DNA from 3 places in the Viridibacillus sp. FSL E2-0187 genome. Region 2 is predicted to be linked to each of the others. Evidence: riboswitches for the same ligand, from Rfam matches in the RefSeq annotation. Region 2 holds a riboswitch; each other region holds the start of a gene.
The links. A riboswitch is a leader RNA that binds a small molecule or an ion and turns the genes downstream of it on or off. The one in region 2 is predicted to bind thiamine pyrophosphate.

Region 1: another riboswitch for thiamine pyrophosphate. It lies ahead of tenA (thiaminase II); the one in region 2 lies ahead of MHH85_RS16800 (ABC transporter substrate-binding protein).
Region 3: another riboswitch for thiamine pyrophosphate. It lies ahead of thiT (energy-coupled thiamine transporter ThiT); the one in region 2 lies ahead of MHH85_RS16800 (ABC transporter substrate-binding protein).

What each region holds. Positions count from the first base shown of each region.
Region 1 is NZ_JBBOVG010000002.1:392,088-398,868, reverse strand. It holds gene MHH85_RS21195 (PH domain-containing protein) at 1-54, opposite strand, end outside; gene MHH85_RS21190 (putative RNA methyltransferase) at 144-1,001, opposite strand; gene MHH85_RS21185 (MATE family efflux transporter) at 1,230-2,600, opposite strand; TPP riboswitch at 2,769-2,873, shown strand; gene tenA (thiaminase II) at 2,970-3,659, shown strand; gene thiM (hydroxyethylthiazole kinase) at 3,659-4,468, shown strand; gene thiD (bifunctional hydroxymethylpyrimidine kinase/phosphomethylpyrimidine kinase) at 4,465-5,298, shown strand; gene thiE (thiamine phosphate synthase) at 5,291-5,944, shown strand; gene thiW (energy coupling factor transporter S component ThiW) at 5,941-6,432, shown strand; gene MHH85_RS21155 (1,4-dihydroxy-2-naphthoate polyprenyltransferase) at 6,489-6,781, opposite strand, start outside.
Region 2 is NZ_JBBOVG010000001.1:3,437,630-3,444,410, reverse strand. It holds gene MHH85_RS16810 (S8 family serine peptidase) at 1-2,595, shown strand, start outside; gene MHH85_RS16805 (hypothetical protein) at 3,209-4,672, shown strand; TPP riboswitch at 4,950-5,059, shown strand; gene MHH85_RS16800 (ABC transporter substrate-binding protein) at 5,164-6,156, shown strand; gene MHH85_RS16795 (thiamine-binding protein) at 6,169-6,459, shown strand; gene MHH85_RS16790 (ABC transporter permease) at 6,459-6,781, shown strand, end outside.
Region 3 is NZ_JBBOVG010000001.1:138,070-144,850, forward strand. It holds gene MHH85_RS00540 (DEAD/DEAH box helicase) at 1-696, shown strand, start outside; gene MHH85_RS00545 (aminopeptidase) at 699-1,928, shown strand; gene MHH85_RS00550 (hypothetical protein) at 2,218-2,358, opposite strand; gene MHH85_RS00555 (hypothetical protein) at 2,417-2,686, opposite strand; gene MHH85_RS00560 (M20 family metallopeptidase) at 2,801-3,871, opposite strand; TPP riboswitch at 4,019-4,124, shown strand; gene thiT (energy-coupled thiamine transporter ThiT) at 4,256-4,816, shown strand; gene map (type I methionyl aminopeptidase) at 5,022-5,774, shown strand; gene MHH85_RS00575 (tryptophan-rich sensory protein) at 5,833-6,561, opposite strand.

The sequences.
Region 1 (6,781 bases), on a different contig from region 2:
CTTTACAGCTTCTCTCGAAATACAGCGCTGTGGCGCTTCAATCTTTAAATACATCCAACCACTCCTTCTTTACTATTACGTCTAATATAAGGAAAAAGTTTCTAAATAAAAATATCCCCCGCTAATAAAGGCGGAGGACGGTTTTACATTTTCCCAATTAATATATCTAAATCAATCGTAATTTCAGTTAAATTTGTGGTTACATCATCACTTTTTTGATGCCAGCCCATTGGTGTCATATGCATTAATAAAGGCACCAACTCCTGATTTATTGCTATTGTTTGTGTAATACGCTTTACTTCAACCTCTTGGAAATTCTCCTTGAACCGCTCTACAGTAAGTTCATTTGAATAAGATTCCTTTTCAGAATCTGCAAAGAATAAAGCACGTAATTGCTGTAAATATCCACTTTGTGGTACAACTTTAATAACCAACCCATTCGGCTTCAAAAGTCGTTTAAACTCAGTGTAATTTGCAGGTGATAAAATATTTAATATTGCATTAAAACTCACTTGTTGATACGGACTTTTTGCTAGGTCGCCGACACACCAAATCATGTCATTATAATTCCGTCCTGCTGCAATAATTCCTTCTTTTGCGATATCAATACCTACTCCAACAAAGCTGTTATCAGATTGCTCCTCGAATTTATTTTTAATACTTGCTAAATGTGATCCTTCTCCGCAACCTGTATCTAATACGGCAACATTAGTATTCATCTGCTTCAGTAAATCACAAACCTCTGTATGCATCGGTGCATACAATCCACTTTCAATAACCTGCTTACGCGCTTCAAATAAATCTTTGCCATACATTGAAGTCGCAGCATGTGTCATGAAATTTACATAGCCTTGTTTTGCAATATCGAAAGAATGTCTATTATCACAAACAACACTACAATCATCCGTCACCGTCATCTCACCCCCACAAATTGGACAAGCGAACAGCTCTTGATTCTCTCTCATATAATTAGCACTCGCTACTTTTCTCGGCAATGCCATGCCAAACACCTCGTTCATTAATCTTCTTTACCAAGTATACAAAACAAAGTGTTGATTGGCTAAGGATAAAATATCAAGAGGCGTGCATAAACATCTTGATAATAGGAATTATTACGAACAGTAAGTAATCTTTTTACAATAAAAAAAATCACTGATGACTTATGCCATCAGCGATTAAAATATCAAGAAATACTAATATATTTCTTACAAAATTCGCATCTAATCAATTTATTTCGTTTTATCAGGTGCAACGAGAGCATATCTTTCCCAGCGGCGACTTTTCCATCTAAAGAAAACAAGAATAGCTCGGAACCATTCATCTGCTGCAATTGCCAACCACACACCTATTAAACCCATGTCTAATTGGAATACAAGTAAATAACCTAGTGGTAAGCTCATACAAACCATCGAGAAAAATCCAATGATTAACGGATATTTGGCATCACCTGAAGCACGCAATGAATTAATAATCGTAATATTAAATGTACGTCCTGTTTCTAACAAAATACTACACACTAACACTGCCGCACCAATTTTTATAACCTCTGGATTATCAGTAAATAGACGCATCAATGGATAGCGGAAAATAACGACCACTGTGACCATCACTAATGTGAATATAATCGCCCATCTTATGCTAACCCATAACTGTTTATACGCTGCATCCTTTTCATTAGCTCCAACATATCGGCCAACCATAATAGCAGTTCCTGTACCAATTGCTATGGCAAATAAATAGGTGAACATTGAAATATTATAAGCATATTGCCGAGCTGCTAGTGATTCTGCACCTAAATACGTTACATAGTATAAGAAGACAATTTGGCAGCCTTGGTACATCACCTGCTCAAATGCAGATGGTAGCCCAATTTGTAAAATCTTACCGATGTATTCTTTTGATAACGACACGTAGTATTGCAATTTAATACGTACCTCTAGCGCTTGATACAATAGCCAAAAGAATACTAGTAGAGCTAAAACACGGCTGACGACCGATGAAATTGCCGCACCTTGTACTCCTAATTCAGGGAAGCCAAATTTACCGAAAATCAAAACATAGTTTCCTATTACGTGAAAAATATTCATTCCAAGTGATACATACATCGTCTGTTTAGTCCAACCATGCACACGAATAATCGCTGCTAACGAGTTGATGATTGCTTGTAGGAAAATAGCTCCCCCAACAATGAATAAATATTTACTAGCGTACTCAAGAACATCACCTTGTAAATTCATTGCAATCATAATATTTTTCGAGAAAATCACGAAAGCGACACTCATTATTAACCCAATAACTAAATTCAAGGAAACGGCTAGTGCTGAAATTTTAGCTGCTTCCAAATAACGCTTAGACCCTAAATATTGAGCAACAACAATCGATGCTCCGTTTCCTATTACTTCTAAAATTAATATTGCTATATGAATATATTGATTGGCCGCTCCTACTCCTGATACTGCATCATCAGACAATGCACTCAGCATAAATGTATCAGCAAGCCCCATTAACATAAATAAAAATACTTCTAAAAAAATCGGCCAAGTTAAATGAAATAAATTTAATTTCACTTCAGGCTCTTTCACAGTTGCTGTTGCCCCCATCTAAACACCTTGCTTCCCACTATAAAATTCAGACAATTTGTATCTTAACATAGAATTCGGCTCATTTCTATGACCTAATACCATTTATTACAATCTATTTACTTTGCTTAATTGCACCTTGCTAATTCCAATAATTATGTTATATTGATGTTGAAAACTAAATCGCTTTTTAACCACTAGGGGAGTCATTTAATTGGCTGAGACGCAGAATGCTGCGGACCCTTAGAACCTGATCTGGCTCATACCAGCGGAGGGAAGTGGCGCTATCAGTCTATTTTGTTTTATTGAAAATGATTGCTCGCCGCCTACTGACACAGATCAGGGGCGGCTTTTTGTTTTCAAAAACAAAAGAATTTGGGGTGCATAAAGATGACATTTTGTGAAGAAGTAAGACAAGAATGTAATGATTTATGGGAAGGTAGCTTTCAACATCCGTTTGTAAAATCATTAGCAGCAGGTACTTTGCCACTCGATATTTTTCAATATTACGTACAACAAGATGCTTATTATTTAACCCACTTTGCAAAGGTGCAAGCACTAGGAGCAGTAAAGGCAAATGATTTACATACTACACAACGTTTTGCCAAACATGCTGAATCTACATGTATCGCTGAGTTGTCACTTCATGAGCAATTTTTTACTATGTTAGAAATTACAGATGAAGAGCTTACGGCATTTGAGCCTGCACCGACAGCATATGAATATGTATCTCATATGTATCGTTCTGCAAACAATGGTGATTTAGCAGATACTCTTGCTGCAATACTTCCTTGCTACTGGCTTTACTATGAAATCGGTGAACGCCTAAAAGATTCAAAACCTAATCACCCTATTTATGATAAATGGATTCAAACATATGGTTCTGAGTGGTTCGGAGAATTAGTAGAAGAACAAATTAATCGCATGAATGAACTTGCCGAAGACTTACCTCCTGCACGTATTCAACAACTAAAAGAACATTTCCGTAAAAGTAGTTATTATGAATGGCATTTCTGGGAAATGGCATGGACGAAAGAACAATGGACAATTGGGTATTACGAAAAGGAGTTGACTAAATAATGGGTCAACAACATTTTCTTGAAAAGTTACGTGTCAAAAAACCGCTAGTCCACAATATTGCCAATATCGTTGTTGCCAATTTCCAAGCTAATGGTCTTCTCGCTCTAGGTGCTTCCCCTATGATGGCAGAGGGAATCGAGGAAGTAGCTGACATGGCTGCTCTAGCAGACTGTACAGTTCTTAACATCGGTACTCTTGATCAAGGAACTGTTTTATCCATCATTGAGGCCGGTAAAAGTGCCAACAAAAAAGGTATTCCCGTTGTTCTTGACCCAGTTGGCGTAGGTGCTAGTGAGTTTCGTAGGAACTCCGTGACAACCATTTTAAAGGAAGTCCAGGTGACGGCTATCCGCTGTAATGTAGGTGAACTTGCTACACTCGGTAATATCGAATGGCAATCAAGGGGAGCTGATGCTGGTGAAGGTCAAATAGATGTACAACTGACTGCTAAACAAGTTGCTAAACGGCTTAACTGTATTGTTGCAGTCACTGGTGTTGAGGATTCCGTAACCGATGGCCAAACGATAATTCAAATAGATGGTGGGCATGACTTAATGCCACTAATTACAGGCTCCGGGTGCTTGCTTAGCGCGGTGACGGGTGCATTTCTTGCTGTTTCTGAAGGCCATCATTTGCAAGCAACAGCTAATGCTCTCTCATTTTACAAACAAGTTGGAGAAAGGGCTGCAAAAACAGCCAATGCTCCGGGCACATTTGCAGTTGAAATGATTAACAGTTTATATTCTCTTACTTCAGAAGATTTACGTGACAATATTAAAATTGTAGAAAAAGAGGATATTCAAATATGACAAGTGTTGCTATGACAATCGCAGGTTCCGATAGTGGTGGTGGTGCAGGTATCCAAGCCGATTTAAAAACATTTCAAGAGCTTGGTGCATTTGGTACGTCTGCAATCACAGCAGTGACTTCACAAAATACACTAGGTGTTCACGACGTTTATGCCTTAGAAGTTAACAATGTAGTCAGCCAAATCAAAGCTGTCCTTGATGACTTTAAAGTAGGAGCTATTAAAACTGGGATGCTTTTTTCAGCAGAAATCATCCACGGAGTAGCTAAAACATTAAAAAGTTATGACCTTCCAATGCTCGTCATTGATCCAGTCATGATTGCAAAAGGCGGGGCATCACTTCTATTAAATGAAGCTGTTCACTCGATGAAAAATGAGCTACTACCACTCGCAACCATTATTACACCTAATATTCCTGAAGCTGAAGTACTCACAGGTTTAACAATTAGATCAGATAGTGATGTAGAGAATGCTGCAAACCAGCTAATTACAATGGGTGCTAAAGCCGTTGTCTTAAAAGGTGGGCACCGCGATACAAAAGATTATGCGGAGGATTTATTTTTATCAGCAAAAGGTGAACGATTCATTATGCGTTCTGAAAGAATCGACACGAAAGATACACACGGTACAGGCTGTACATTCTCAGCCGCTATTGCAGCTCGTTTGGCACAAGGTTTCACCGCTTCAGATGCAGTAATCGATGCGAAATATTTTATACAGGCCGCTATAGCGAATGGACTACAATTGGGCACTGGTCATGGCCCGACAAATCATTGGGCCTATCGTAAAATTTCAGAAAAGTCTCGAAAGGAAGTTATGATCATTGAATAGAGAACAACTTCAATTATATTTCATTATGGGGAGTCAAAATGTCGAAGAACACGACCCGCTCGTTGTTTTAGAAGAAGCTCTTCGTGGCGGCATTACCCTCTTTCAATTCAGAGAAAAGGGAGAAAATGCACTCACCGGGGAAGATAAATTAAATTTTGCTAAAGCATGCCAAGCCCTTTGTAAAAAATATCATATACCTTTCATTGTCAATGACGATGTAAACTTAGCAATCGCTCTAGATGCAGATGGTGTGCACGTCGGCCAAGATGACACTAGTGCTAATGCAGTACGAGAAAAGATTGGTCTAAATAAAATTCTAGGTGTTTCCACTCATTCATTAACAGAGGTGACTGCTGCAATAAATGCAGGTGCTGATTATGTTGGTATTGGACCAGTTTTCGCTACTACCTCCAAGCCAGATGCTAATTACCCTGCTGGTACAACTTTAATTGAACAAACGGCTGTTACTTATCCTTCCTTACCTATTGTTGGTATTGGTGGTATCACAATTGATAATTGTCAAACAGTTATCAAAGCAGGAGCAGATGGTGTTTCGCTCATCTCTGCTATCGCAACACATGAAGAACCATTTGTAGCCACACGACAATTACTACATGTCTTACAACAGGTGGCGAAAATTACATGACTTCACGCAAAACGGCAATAGCTATGTTTGTCACTATTGCCGTTGCAGGATCTGTTTTTGTATCATTTCCAGCAGGTATTGCACGTGCTTATCCTATTCAACATGCTGTAAATGTCCTAGCTGCTGTAATGCTAGGACCTGGCCCCGCTGTTCTAATTGCATTTTTTGCAGGACTTATTCGGCTAATAACCGGCACTGGTTCATTACTCGCATTTCCTGGTAGTATGATCGGAGCCTTTTTAGCAGGCATGCTCTACAAGCATTACGGTAAAGTATGGCTAGCGGCCGTGGGAGAAGCTGTTGGTACTGGTATACTCGCTTCATTGGTGGCAGTACCATATGCCAAAATTTTAATGGGCACTTCATTTACGGTTCTATTCTTTATGCCTGCTTTTCTTGTATCAAGCGTTAGCGGTGCTTTGTTTGGTTGTATTATTGCAGCTCGCCTAAAGGAAACAAAGTTTGCCCATCAATTACAAAAGCACTGAATATGCCCATAAAAAAACTGTCCACAATCTCAATTGATTGTTAGACAGTTTTTAATTTAGGATAAGTAACTTAATACTAGTCCTACCGACAATAAAAATCCAAAGAATGTATTCGTCAGTGCAGTCGATTTCATTGCAATCCCCTGCTTAGCAGGATCATTTACACCCTCTTTAAATGCCTTAATTGCCTGTATTGGTTTCGGAATACTTATAAATACAACAAGTAACCATGGACTAACCGTACCAATAATAACAAGTACAATTATCCATACATAGGACACGACAAATGAAAACGCTAGTAAATTTACAGCCTTTTCACGTCCTAGTAAAATAGCTAGTGTTTTACGCC
Region 2 (6,781 bases):
GAAGCGATTAAAGTAGATTCATTCAAGTACAAGTGGACAGTCAATGACTTCGGTAATAACGAAGTGAATAGTGAAGAATATGTAGTACAAGTAAAACCTGGTATCACAGTAGGGTACTTTGAAAACCTAGAAAAACAACCTACTGGCTGGTCTTCGTTTGGCAATAAAAACAGCTGGGAGTGGGGAACACCAACGTCTGGTCCAGGAAAAGCTGCTTCTGGGGACAAAGTGTATGCTACAAATTTAGCTGGTAACTATGACAGCCAAATGAACGCAACACTCGTGATGCCTCCAGTTGATTTACCACAAGGCCAATCTTATTTACAGTTCAAACAATGGCATAACTTCGAGGAATCTACATCGGGAAGAGCTTGGGATTATGGACATGTCTTTGTCTCAACAGATAGAGAAGAGTGGACACAAGTAATGATGGTTCAAGGTGCTTCAAACGGTTGGAAAAATGCAGAAGTTGACTTATCAGCTTATGCAGGTCAACGCATCTACATTGGTTTTAATGCTTTCTCTGATGGAAGTGTTAATAAAGAAGGTTGGTATATTGATGATATCGGGTTAGTGGATGTCTCACAAACAGGTAAAGTGTCTAAAGATAAGGACAAAAACAAAAATGTAAATGGCAATAAATCTAATAACGCTAGCGATAAAAATAGCAGTAACAAAGGAAATGTAGGAAAAGATAAAGATAAAGAAGCTATGAAAGAGTGGGTTGATCCTAAGACTATTCGTCCGGTATTGCCTACAAAAGAAAAACCATCGGTAGAAGAAGCTATTGTGAATCCAACGCTTTTACCTTTAGGTGCTCAAGTAAGTATTCTTGAATCTGGCCGTTCAGTGTATTCAAATCCTGCTGATGGTTCATATTCATTAACACATGGTGCCGGAACATTCACTGCGAAAGCAGAAGCTTATGGGTTCACATCTAAACAGCAATCTGTTTCGATTGAAGCAGATGGCATGGCAACTGCAAACTTCACATTGAATGAAGTTGCACAAAATACAGTGAGTGGTAAAATCACTGACAAATCAACAGGTGAAGGCGTAGCAGGAGCAACTATCTTACTAGTTGAAGATGCCAATATTACGCCAGTTACTACAGACGCAAAAGGTAATTATTCATTGACTGCATATGAAGGCGACTACACATTAAAAGTTGTTGCTCGTGGCTTCTATAGCCAAGAAACAACTATTAAAATTGGCCAACAAGCTACGACTCAAGATATTGAGTTAAAACCTTTCTACACTTATCCGGGTGGCGAAATTGGTTATGATGATGGTACTCCTGAAAATGCACGGGCATTTAATGCAGCAGGAAACGCTTGGGCAGTGAAAATGTCCCTTCCTGAAGGAAAAGAAAACGGCATTGTAACTGATGGTGTATTCCGATTCTGGGACACTGAATGGCCAGTTCCAGGTGGTACTGCATTCGCAGTTGAAGTTTGGGACACGACTGGGGCAGATGGATCGCCTGGTAAGAAAATTGCGGGTCCAATTGATGCAACAGCTCTACGTAATGGTGAATGGACAGTTGTTGATTTAAGTGAACACAATATTATTGTAAATGGCGACTTCTACATGGTATATCGTCAAACGCATGCTAGTCCGAACACACCAGGTCTTGCAACAGATGAAAGTGGAGAAAATGCAGGACGAAGCTACCAAGGTGTTTCCGATGCTTGGTCACCATCACCTGCTGAAGAAGGAAACTACATGATTCGTGCCCGTGTAAGTTATGAAGTACAGGGCCCAGTAATTACTTCACCAGCAACAAAATCTGTGACAAATGAAGCATCAACAAAAATCGAAGGAACAGCTTCACCAACAACAACGATTAAATTAAAACAAAATGATCAAGAAGTTGGATCTGCCGTCGTTGGAACAGATGGTAAATTCTCAATCGATGCTAAATTATCAGAGGGTTCAAATGAATTCGTAGCAGTTGCAACTCTTGATGATAGAGTAATAGGAGAATCTAAAGCTGTTAATGTTGTATTAGACACTATGAAACCGGAACTGAAAATCGAAAGTCCGCTTGACGGGGATAAAACAAATCGTGAGTCAGTAACCGTTGAAGGTACTGTTGAAGATGCGAACCTAGATTGGGTCCGTGTAAATGGAAAAGACGCACCTGTGGTCAATGGCAAATATTCAAAACGTATCCTTCTCGACAACGGTTTAAATGAAATCAAAGTAGTAGCTAGCGATAAAGCAAACAACAAAGTGACAAAGAAAATTAGTATCACAGCAAATTACGATGCACCTGTCATTGAAAACTTAACACCAGTAGAAGACCTTAATCTGGAAACAGGTAAAAGTGTTAAAATTGAATTTGATAGTGCAGCAGGATTGAAAGCTACTTTCGTCATCCACATGCCTCTAACAAACGTTAATGGACAAGATCAAAATGCGACTGAGCTACCTATGTCAGAACAAGCAGATGGTCATTACGTAGGCTATTGGACAGTACCATCAGGAACAGTAGCAAAAGGAGCAGTAATTGAAGTAAAAGCTGTTGATAATTTCAAAAACGAAACGCGTCAAGAAGCGAAAGGTAAGCTGTATATCAATATTGAGAAATAAACGCTATTAAGTAATGAACCCCCTATCTCTTTGGAGAAGGGGGTTTCTAACGTCTAAACGAAAAATGCATGTGCTTTAGCAATGGAATTCTAGAGAAACACAGTTTTTTAATCACTATTTTGGACCATTTTATACTCTTATACATATCCTACAAAGAATGAAAAGAAAAAGGAGTGAAATTGAATGGTTCAACCTTTTCATGGAGGACAGTGGCAACGCGAAAGTTCTAATTTTTGGCGGGGGCAGCAATGGAATCAAGGCAACAATTGGCACCAAGGTAACGACTGGCACCACGGCCAAAACTGGTTCCCAGGTCAGCAGTGGCATCATTGGAATCAATGGCAACCGTGGCAACCGTGGAATCCTTGGAATCAATGGAATCAATGGGGTCCATGGCATCCATGGCACCAAGGGCATCGTTGGTAATAAATTAGAACGAGTATAGTCACACATAGATTTCACATATATTTTATACGACTATCAAGCATCCCCTGATTCGATTGAGTCAGGGGATATTATTATGCCTCAGAGGTAAAAACACTTTAGAAATGCTTTTGGGATGTAAATTATCTAACAGAAGCACGCATATAATTGATTGAAGGGTGGGGGAATATTGGAAGAATATGCAGGTGTATTGATGAGATTTTTACCTTCAACGGCAACCATTTTACAATTACAACAACCGGAAAAAAAGCCGGCAATACTACTAGCAGATATAGATGGCGATCATAAAGAAGAGATAATCGGAGCATACAACTATCAAGGTCGAAATTATATTAAAATATTAAAGAATAACCATAATGAATGGGTTCCAATAGCAGACATCAAAGGAAGCGGGTATGGAATAACGAATTTAGTAGCTGTGCCATTAGTTAACAAAAATATAAATACTTTAATTGTAGGTTGGCAAATAGGGAGTATATGGTCGAAGTTAGACCTACTACAATGGACAAACAAAGGTTTTATTCATATACCAACGAATAATATGGTCTATAGTAAATTGCAAGTAGAAGATATGCCGAGTACCCAAAATTCGGACGGGAAATATGAGCTAGCTATTTGGGTTCATGATACGGGTGATGCCTATAAAATAGCTATCTATCGTATTAATGACATGAGACTTATAAAGGCAAAAGATGTGTACCCATATTATTTCAAAAAAGTAGAAGCGTACTATAAGAATCTATTGAAGAATAATGATTATCCTTTTTATTGGTACTATTTATCGGATGCTCAGATGAAGGCGGGAGATTTAGAACAGGCACTTATTTCAATTGATAAAACGTTGTCGTTTAATTCACCATATCCATCTAAAGAGACTCTACTAGAGAAAAGAAGACAAATTTTAAATAAGTTGAAGCAACATCAAGAGGGTGCCCAAATTGTCATTGATAAAAAAAGAGGTGATGTTACAGGAGATGGCTTAATTGATACAGTTCTTCTAACTGCTGAAAAAACTGAAGGAAGCCCATATTTAAAAAATATTACCTTAATTGTTTTTAATGAAAAAACTAATTTCTATGAACAAATCCCATTAAAAGAAAACTCAGGTTATAACCCCACCATATCGCTCGGGGATTATACAGGAAATGGTGTAAAAGACATATTAGTTGTCATAGATTCAGGTGGAAGTGGAGGCATCATATTCGCATATATATTTACATATATGAACGGAGAAATGCGCCAAGTATTTGACTCAGATGCCTATAATGAACTTTCAAAATATGAAGTGAATTATTTGGATAATTACAAAGTAAGTGTTACTAGCTCCTATCCAGCGAAAAAATATATCTTAGATCTAACATATAAAGGGAAAGATTATCTATCTGAAATTTATAATGTAGACGGCACACTTAAAGCGCCAATCCAAGGGTGGGTGGATCCTATTAGCGGATTCTATCCTATTGATTACGCAAGGGACGGCAACTACGAATTTTTGGCGTACCAAGAAATCGCCGGTAGATACCATGCAGATGGCTTAGGTTATGTAGAAACTATATTGAAATGGAATGGACAAAAATTTGTTTCAGACCGCCAAACCGTATCAATTTTCGGTGAAGATTTACCAGTGAAATAATCTATTAGTTAGTAATTAGAGGGTGTTTTAGGACGTGAATATTCTGCTAAATAACAATCAGTCGAGTTAGCGCAACAAACGCTGGAGTTAGCGCAACAATCACCAGAGTTAGTGCAACAAACGCCGAAGTTAGCGCAACAAACACCGGAGTTAGCGCAACAAACACCAGAGTTAGCGCAACAAACCACCAAATTCCAAAACCCAAAAACAATCGTTTCCAAATAAATATTGGAATCTTTTGTTTTTTTGATATAATAGATGAGAAAAGTTCATATGTGCAAGAATGTGGGGGGGCTGGTGTTGCCAGCTGAGAATGTATCCGATAGATGCTGACCCTTAGAACCTGATCTGGTTAACACCAGCGGAGGGAACATCAGCTAAAATCTCGAGTATCATTGAATTTTAGAGTGTATGTTAACGTCCGGAATAGTTCCGGGCGTTTTTCTTTTTGCATGGAACTTGTCAAAATAATATAGATGGAGGCAAGGGAAATGAAAAAATGTATGCTGCTACTTGTAGCATTATTCGCTTTAGTAGGTTGCCAATCAAATGAGTCAAAAGGAAATGATAATGACTCGAAAAACGAATTAAAAAAAGTAACCGTCGTTTTAGATTGGACACCAAATACAAATCATACTGGTTTGTATGTAGCAAAAGAAAAAGGTTTTTTTAAAGAGCAAGGTTTGGATGTAGAAATCATTCAACCAGGTGAAACAGGAGCAGATCAACTAGTAGCTTCAGGAAAAGCCGAATTTGGTATTACAGCGCAAGAATCGATTACACAAGCAAGAGTTCAAGGAGTTCCACTTGTGTCAATCGCTGCGATTATTCAACACAATACATCGGGTTTTGCATCCCCAATAGACAAAAATATTAAATCACCGAAAGATTTCGAAGGTAAGACTTATGGTGGTTGGGGTTCTCCAATCGAAAAGGCTGTTCTTGATTCTCTTATGAAAATCGAAAATGCTGATAGTAAGAAGCTAGACATTATCAATGCCGGAGATGCAGACTTCTTTACAATGGTCAAAAAAGATGTAGATTTTGCATGGATTTACTATGCATGGACAGGCGTCGAAGCGGAACTGCGTGGAGAAAAAATAAATATGCTTTATTTAACAGACTATAGTGACAAACTAGATTACTATACTCCAGTTCTTACAACTAACGAAAAAATGATCCAAAGTAATCCAGATACAGTGATAGCATTTACTAAAGCAACTTCACAAGGATATGAATTTGCTATAAAAGATCCCGAAGCTGCTGCAGATATTTTACTTAAAGCAGCCCCAGAACTAGATGCAGAGTTAGTTAAGAAAAGCCAACAATGGCTAGCTGACAAATATCAAGATGATGCAAAACAATGGGGAGAGCAGAAACTTGAAGTTTGGGAAAACTATGCAAATTGGATGAGTGATAATAACGTATTAGAAGGTAAATTCGATCCTGAAAATGCGTTCACAAACGAATTTTTACCACAATAAGGAGGAGAAAGAATGGCTAATTCATTAATCAGTGTACAAATTATTCCGAAAACAAAAACTTACGAGGATGTTATTCCTTTTGTAGATGCAGCTATCAAAATTATCGACGATGCTGGAGTGAAGTATGAAGTGCATCCACTTGAAACCACAATGGAAGGTGAACTTTCAGAACTGCTAGACATCATCCGTGTGATGAATGAAAAGATGATTGAACTTGGTAGCGTAAACGTCATCACTCAAGTGAAAATGCTTTACCAACCATCTGGTATTGAACTAGGTACATTAACGGAGAAATACAGATAATGAAATGGATACGTGAAAAAGGAGGAGCGATTTTTCTGCTCCTTTTCATTTTATGTTGTTGGGAATTGATTGTTCGCTTAAAAGAAGTTCCAGGTTGGTTGTTACCGGCTCCTACAGCCATCTTTTCAGAAGCAATCAAAGCAATTCCTACTTTTTCAACAGATATTTTATCAACAACTCAGTTGGCAGTATTAGGACTTACAATTGGAAGCCTTGTAGGGTTTATTATAGCGGTCTCCCTCCATATGATGCCTAAAGTGCAGAAACTTGTTTATCCGTTACTTATTCTATCGCAAAATATTCCAATCATTGTTTTAGCTCC
Region 3 (6,781 bases), 3.3 Mb from region 2:
CTTCTAAGTCGTGACTATCGCGTATTAGTTAAATCATTTATTGATGGAGCAAGTCATGGTCGCCAAGTTGCTGTTGTTTCTGCAACAATTACGGAGGAAATCGAGTTAGTTGCTGCACGTATGATGAATGAGCCTGTACGCTTCAAAGTTAGCTTAGATGAAATGCCAAACCAAGGCAAAGTAACGCATTCATTTATGAAAATCGAAGAGAGAAATAAAACAGAAATGTTACGTAAGCTTTCAAATGTAGAAGGATTACGTGGTTTAGCATTTGTAAATAATTTAGATCAATTATTGATGAAAGAAACAAAATTATCATACCGTGCTGCACCAATTGTTGTTTTACACTCAGAAATGAAAAAAGAAGAGCGTAAAAAAGCACTAGATTCGTTCCGTAAAGGCGAAGCACGTGTTTTAATCGCGACAGATGTAGCTGCACGTGGATTAGATATTGAAGGTCTAACACATGTAATACATGTAGATGTACCACATACAATGGAGCAATACTTACATCGTTCAGGCCGTACAGGACGTGCAGGAGCAGATGGTGAAGTATTAACATTGCTTGCACATCATGAAGAGCATACGTATCGCAAATGGACTCGTGAGCTGCCATCAAAACCCGTTGAAAAAACGTGGACAGCTGGAAAATTAATTGAAGGAACAACAAAACCTACTGTGAAAAGGGGCAAATAAGAATGACATTCCAGGAGAAATTAGCACAATTTGCTGAGCTTGCTGTAAAAGTAGGCGTTAATATTCAAAAAGGTCAAACACTTCTAATTAACACAACTACAGATACAATTGAGTTTACACGCTTAGTTGTAAAAGAAGCCTATGCAGCAGGAGCAGGTCGCGTTACTGTCAATTTTTCTGATGGAGAGATTGACCGCGCTTTTTTTGATAATGCTCCTGAGGATGAATTCTCAAAATACCCTCGTTGGATTAGTGAACAGCGTGACGAACTAATCGAACGAAAAGGTGCCTTATTATGGATTGATGCCGCAGATCCAGATTTATTATCGGGTGTCCCTGTGTCTAAGCTATCTGCACAACAAAAAGCAGCAGGTAAAGCATTAGCGAATTACCGTAATGCTGTTATGAATGATAAAGTTGCATGGGCAATCATTGCCGTTCCGTCTAAGCAATGGGCAGCGAAAGTATTCCCGAATGTAGAAGCAGATAAGCAAGTAGAAGCCTTATGGGAAGCAATTTTTAAAACAGTGCGTATAGGTGAGGGAAATGCTGTTGAAAACTGGCAAGGGCATTTAGAGAATCTAGACACTCGTGCTGCAATTCTGAATGCAAAACGCTTTGCAAAACTTCACTACACAGCACCAGGAACTGATTTAACAATCGAGTTGCCTGACAAACATATTTGGCAAACGGGTGCTAGTAAAACACCTGAGAATACTTCATTTGTGGCTAATATGCCGACGGAAGAAGTATATACAATGCCATCAAAATATGGAGTAAACGGAACTGTATCAAATACAAAACCTCTTGTCTTCCAAGGCAATATCATTGATGACTTCAAATTAACATTTGAAGATGGCAAAATCGTTAAAGCTGAAGCTGGCGTGGGCAATGATCTATTACAAGAATTGATCAAAGCTGATGAAGGTTCAAAATATCTTGGTGAAGTAGCATTAGTGCCACATGAATCGCCAATCTCTGCATCAAATATTCTTTATTACAATACATTATTTGATGAAAATGCTTCGAATCATTTAGCTATTGGTGAAGCATATCCAACATGCTACGAAGGTGGTAGTGCGCTATCTCCCGAACAATTAGAAGAGCACGGTATTAATACTTCTATTACACATGAAGATTTCATGATTGGTAGTGCCGACATGAATATCGACGGTGTTTTAGCAGATGGTACAGTAGAACCAATCTTCCGCAATGGTAGTTGGGCATTTTAAATAAATAAATGAGTTAAAACTGGTACGCCTCCTTGATGGGCGTACCATTTTTTTTGTTGTAAAGTGGGGGATGTTTAGCTGTAATTTGGAATAGGGGAGGACATGAATATTCTGCTAAATAACAAACAGGTGAGTTAGCGCAACAAACATCTCAGTCAGTGCAACAATCATCTCAGTTAGCGCAACAATCATCTCAGTCAGTGCAACAAATCCAAGAGTTAAAGCAATAATCACAATGCCATAAAAAAAACCCCTATGCTTGGATTTATCCGCATAAGAGCAATTAATACTATGGTTTATATCTTGTTGTGGGAGTTTGTTGTGCTTGTGATTTTGATTTTGCTTTACGAGAATCAATAACTTTAATAACAATCGGATAAATAATTGGCGCTAATTTAATAGCAGTTTTTACTACGTTTCTTACCTTCATTTAGTAGCACTCCATTTCTTATAAGCTAATAATAATTTATTCCCATAGATGCTGCATCTTAAACGCGTAGTACACGAACACCTTGAATGATATTCCAAATGATCACTGCTACAGATAGTAGGATTTCTAAAATGATAAACGAGATAATTAAAATAGGCCCTGTACTTATAAAGTTATCAGAACCACTGCCATAAACTCCAAAAACGATAAAGAAAATAATGAAACCGATAATGGATGGGATAATGAGTAAAAGATGTGATATGAATGCTCGTTTCGCATGGTTTTTTACACTCGAATCAGCACTGATAAAATAAACAATTATTGGCAAAATAAATCCTGCAAAAAATATACTAAAGTAACATAATGCCGACATTACTCGATTGTTATCCAGTCCAAGCACCTCCATTCATATTATTATCTACGCTAGAACTCCCAAAAAGATTCAACCCAATGCATGTGCTTTTATTATATTTGCGTAAAGGTATACAGATGAAATGCTGACATATTCAGCGGGACCATGCCAATCTGCTCCAGTTGGGCCGAACTCAATGGCTCCTACGCCATCTGCAGCATAAAATCGAGTATCTGCAGATCCATGTTGTCCAAATAGTGTGGCTTGCTTGTCGCAAACTGCAGCAGTTGTTTTTAATAATGATAAAACAAATGGATCGTCAGCACTTGTTGTAACTGCAGGAGCAATACTGTGAATAATGATTTCAGCTTGGATTTTTTCTGCATCTAGAATTTTTTGAATGTCATGTAGAATAAAGTCTACTGATTGACCTGGAACGTATCGGATATCATAGCGTACATTGCACTGATCTGGAACGACATTAAAACGTTCACCTGCTTGTATTGTAGCCAAATTAATCGATGGAGAATCATAAAATGTATTATGAGCATTTGTTATTGGTGATTCTAACAGTTTTGAGTGGAAATGCATGGCTTGTAAAACAGCATTTAGCCCCTCCCAAGGACGACTACCATGTGATGCTTTACCCTTGAATTGAATTTCGAATTGAAGAATACCTTTTGCTTGTAAACCAATTTGCAGTTGCGTAGGTTCACCACAAATAACAAATTGACCATTAAACCCATTACGAGCAAGCCATCCTGATGTATTCTCACCACCAGTTTCTTCATCTGTCACCAGATGAAGTTGAAGGCGTCTAGGCAGCTTGTCAGCTGATTTAGATAGCTCTACAAAGCCGAACATCATCGCCGCGACTCCTGCCTTCATATCAGCAGCTCCACGCCCGTATAAAAGGTCTCCATCTACAAAGGGGGTATATTGTTCAATTGCAGCTGGAACGACATCGACATGGCCATTCCAGATAAGACAATCTGCGCCTTGTCCAATTTCAGCTGTTAAAATATCAAGTCCGTTATTTTGATATAGGTTAACATCTATACCTTGTTGCTCAAGCCATTGAGCACAAAATTGTAAAGCTTCATTTGCTCCAGTAGGAGTATCACTTTTGTATGTAATTAATTTTTTTAGTAAATCAATCATTTAATTGTCATCCCTTTCATTAAATTCCATTTTATTTATTATATACATTTTTGAAAGAGATCTCTCATTCAATTCAGAGTAATCTATTGAAATAAAAGAATTGTTTGAGTACAATAGGGGTGTTCTACAATTACAATTAAATGATGTATTTACCACAAGGGGAGCCGAAATGGTCGGCTGAGAGTGAACCCAAAGTTCTAACCCTTTGAACCTGTAAGTTAATGCTTGCGTAGGAATGTGGATAGAAACCGACATATAACCGATGTCAGGACCTGTCCTGATGTCGGTTTTTTATTTCTAAGTTTTACTATCTAGAGCCCATTACAAAAGGGATACGTTTAGGTCTTGTGTGTTCTACATCAGAACTACGGGAGGATATTTATTTTGGATAAAAAGAAATTGTTGTTTTTAATTGAGATTGCAATTTTTTCCGCAATCGGTCTAATTTTAGATCAGCTGTCATTTAAACTGTGGGCTCAAGGCGGCTCTATTAGCCTCGTTATGGTACCAATTGTATTAATGGCATTCCGATGGGGTGTATCAGGTGGTTTGATTACCGGTTTTTTAATTGGATTATTGCAAGTGGCGATGGGCGCTTCAATTTTTACACCGCTTCAAGGATTTATCGATTACTTTATAGCATTTACTGTGGTAGGACTTGCTGGAGTTGTGAGGCATCTAGTGTTTACTGCAAGTAAGCAATTAAACAAAAAAGCAATGACTTTGTATATTGTGCTAGGTACAACACTTGGTGGTTTGCTGAGATACATTGCTCATACTACAGCAGGAATTGTCTTCTTTAGCGAATATGCAGGTAATCAAAATGTATATTTGTATTCTATAATTTATAATGGTACGTATATGTTGCCAGCTACTATACTAACAGCAGTTGTAGCTGTACTTTTATTTACATCAGCACCTCGTTTATTACAACAACAAAATTGATAAAAAAAGAGAATTCCTTAAAATTGGAATCCTCTTTTAGCACTTTCAGTAACGTAATTTCATATGTTTAATATAAGAGCTAAACAAAATTATTCTAAATATATAGACATTTGAAATAGCAAGATACTCAGTTTTCATGTTCTTCATTTCGCAAAAAAAGTGTTATAGTAGAGAGTAGACATATGAGAAGAAGGGATCGTATAAAATGATAGCTATAACTCAAGAGGATATTGCAGGATTAAAAAAAGCTGGACGTGTAATGGCCCAAATTCGTGAAGCGATGAAGGCAGCAACAAAACCAGGAATTACAACTAAAGAATTAGATGAAATTGGTGGCCGTTTATTTGAAGAAAATGGAGCCGTTTCAGGACCTAAAAGTGAATATGATTTCCCAGGATATACATGCATAAGTGTGAACGAACAAGTTGCACACGGCATTCCAGGAAACCTTACTCTAAAAGAGGGAGACCTTATTAATATCGACGTTTCTGGTCATGTTGATGGCTATTTTGCAGATACTGGTGTGTCATTTGTTGTTGGTGATGGATCTTACCCAGAAATCGATAAACTTTGTCAAGTTGCAGAAAGTGCATTTGATCGTGCGATGACAAAAGTAAAACCAGGTGCTCGTTTAAACCAAATTGGTAAAGCGGTTGAACGTGAAGCAAAAGCTAACGGTCTAGCGGTTATTATGAACTTAACAGGTCATGGCATTGGCCGTTCACTTCATGAAGATCCACAACATGTATTAAATTATTTTGATGCATGGGATCGCACAATTTTAAAAGAAGGTATGGTTTTAGCTGTTGAACCGTTCATCTCTCAAAAAGCAGAACATATTGTTGAATCAGGTGATGGTTGGACATTTATAACGCCTGACAAATCACTAGTTGCTCAATATGAACATACAATCATCGTAACTGATGGTGAACCAATTATTACAACTAAATTAGACTAAAATATTGAAAAAACCTCCCTTGAATTTTCCATCAAGGGAGGCCTTTTGTTTTTTATTGTTATTTAGAAGGCTTTTGTTTTTTTATAAACAAGATTCCTGCCAATAAAACACCACTTAGAAAAAGTGCTGCTGTCGTTACTAATAATTCCTCAAAGCCATTTTTTATCGCAATCCCTATATAAGCCCAAATGAAGACGATTGGAAAAAAAATATCATAATGGTGGAAACGAATATGAAGTGCAATAGCCGTACCTAGGGTAAGCATAATAACAGCCCACAAAGGATTACTTAAACCTAAGCCATTCCAATGATTAGATGTTAAAACGAAAGAGACATTTGTTATTGTTGCTACGCAAATCCAAGCAAAGTAAATGGAAATGGGGATGCGTTTTGACCACGTTTGTTCATCATTACTATATGAGAAATATAGAAGTGCTAAACAAGTTAACAATAGTAGCATTACGACAATCGTCAGTTGGAAGTAATTATAATGCCATAGGAAAATCCACAAAATATTAAGTAGTGAACTGGCTGTAAATAACAGTGTTTGTTCAATAGAAATTGAGTTCTTACTCTGATGATTGTTCCAATGTTTATAAATCCAGTAAGCTAAAATTATGTATATAAAGCCCCAAATAGTAAAAACATATCGTGCTGGAGTGAAAAGAACTGTATAACTGTCGGAGATTTCGCCAGTAGTTTGACCATTTAGTGGAAGAATATTAGCAGTTAAGTTCACGGTTACCATTGCAATATAAGCGATGGTAATAATAATTAATCTCCCCAATAAAATCTCCTCCTTCATGTTGAGAATAGTATAAAAAACTTAATTTTGTTGCACTCTGAAGTAGAAAAGTATCTCGTTATTCATTACGTAAATATACAAACAACTCTTCGAATTTTAAAGTGTATGTATAAAGTATACATTCGATTAGTTAGAACAACAAATATCATTTCAGATCAATTTACTGTAAAATAATAGTATAAAAGTAAAAGGAGTGGTTAGA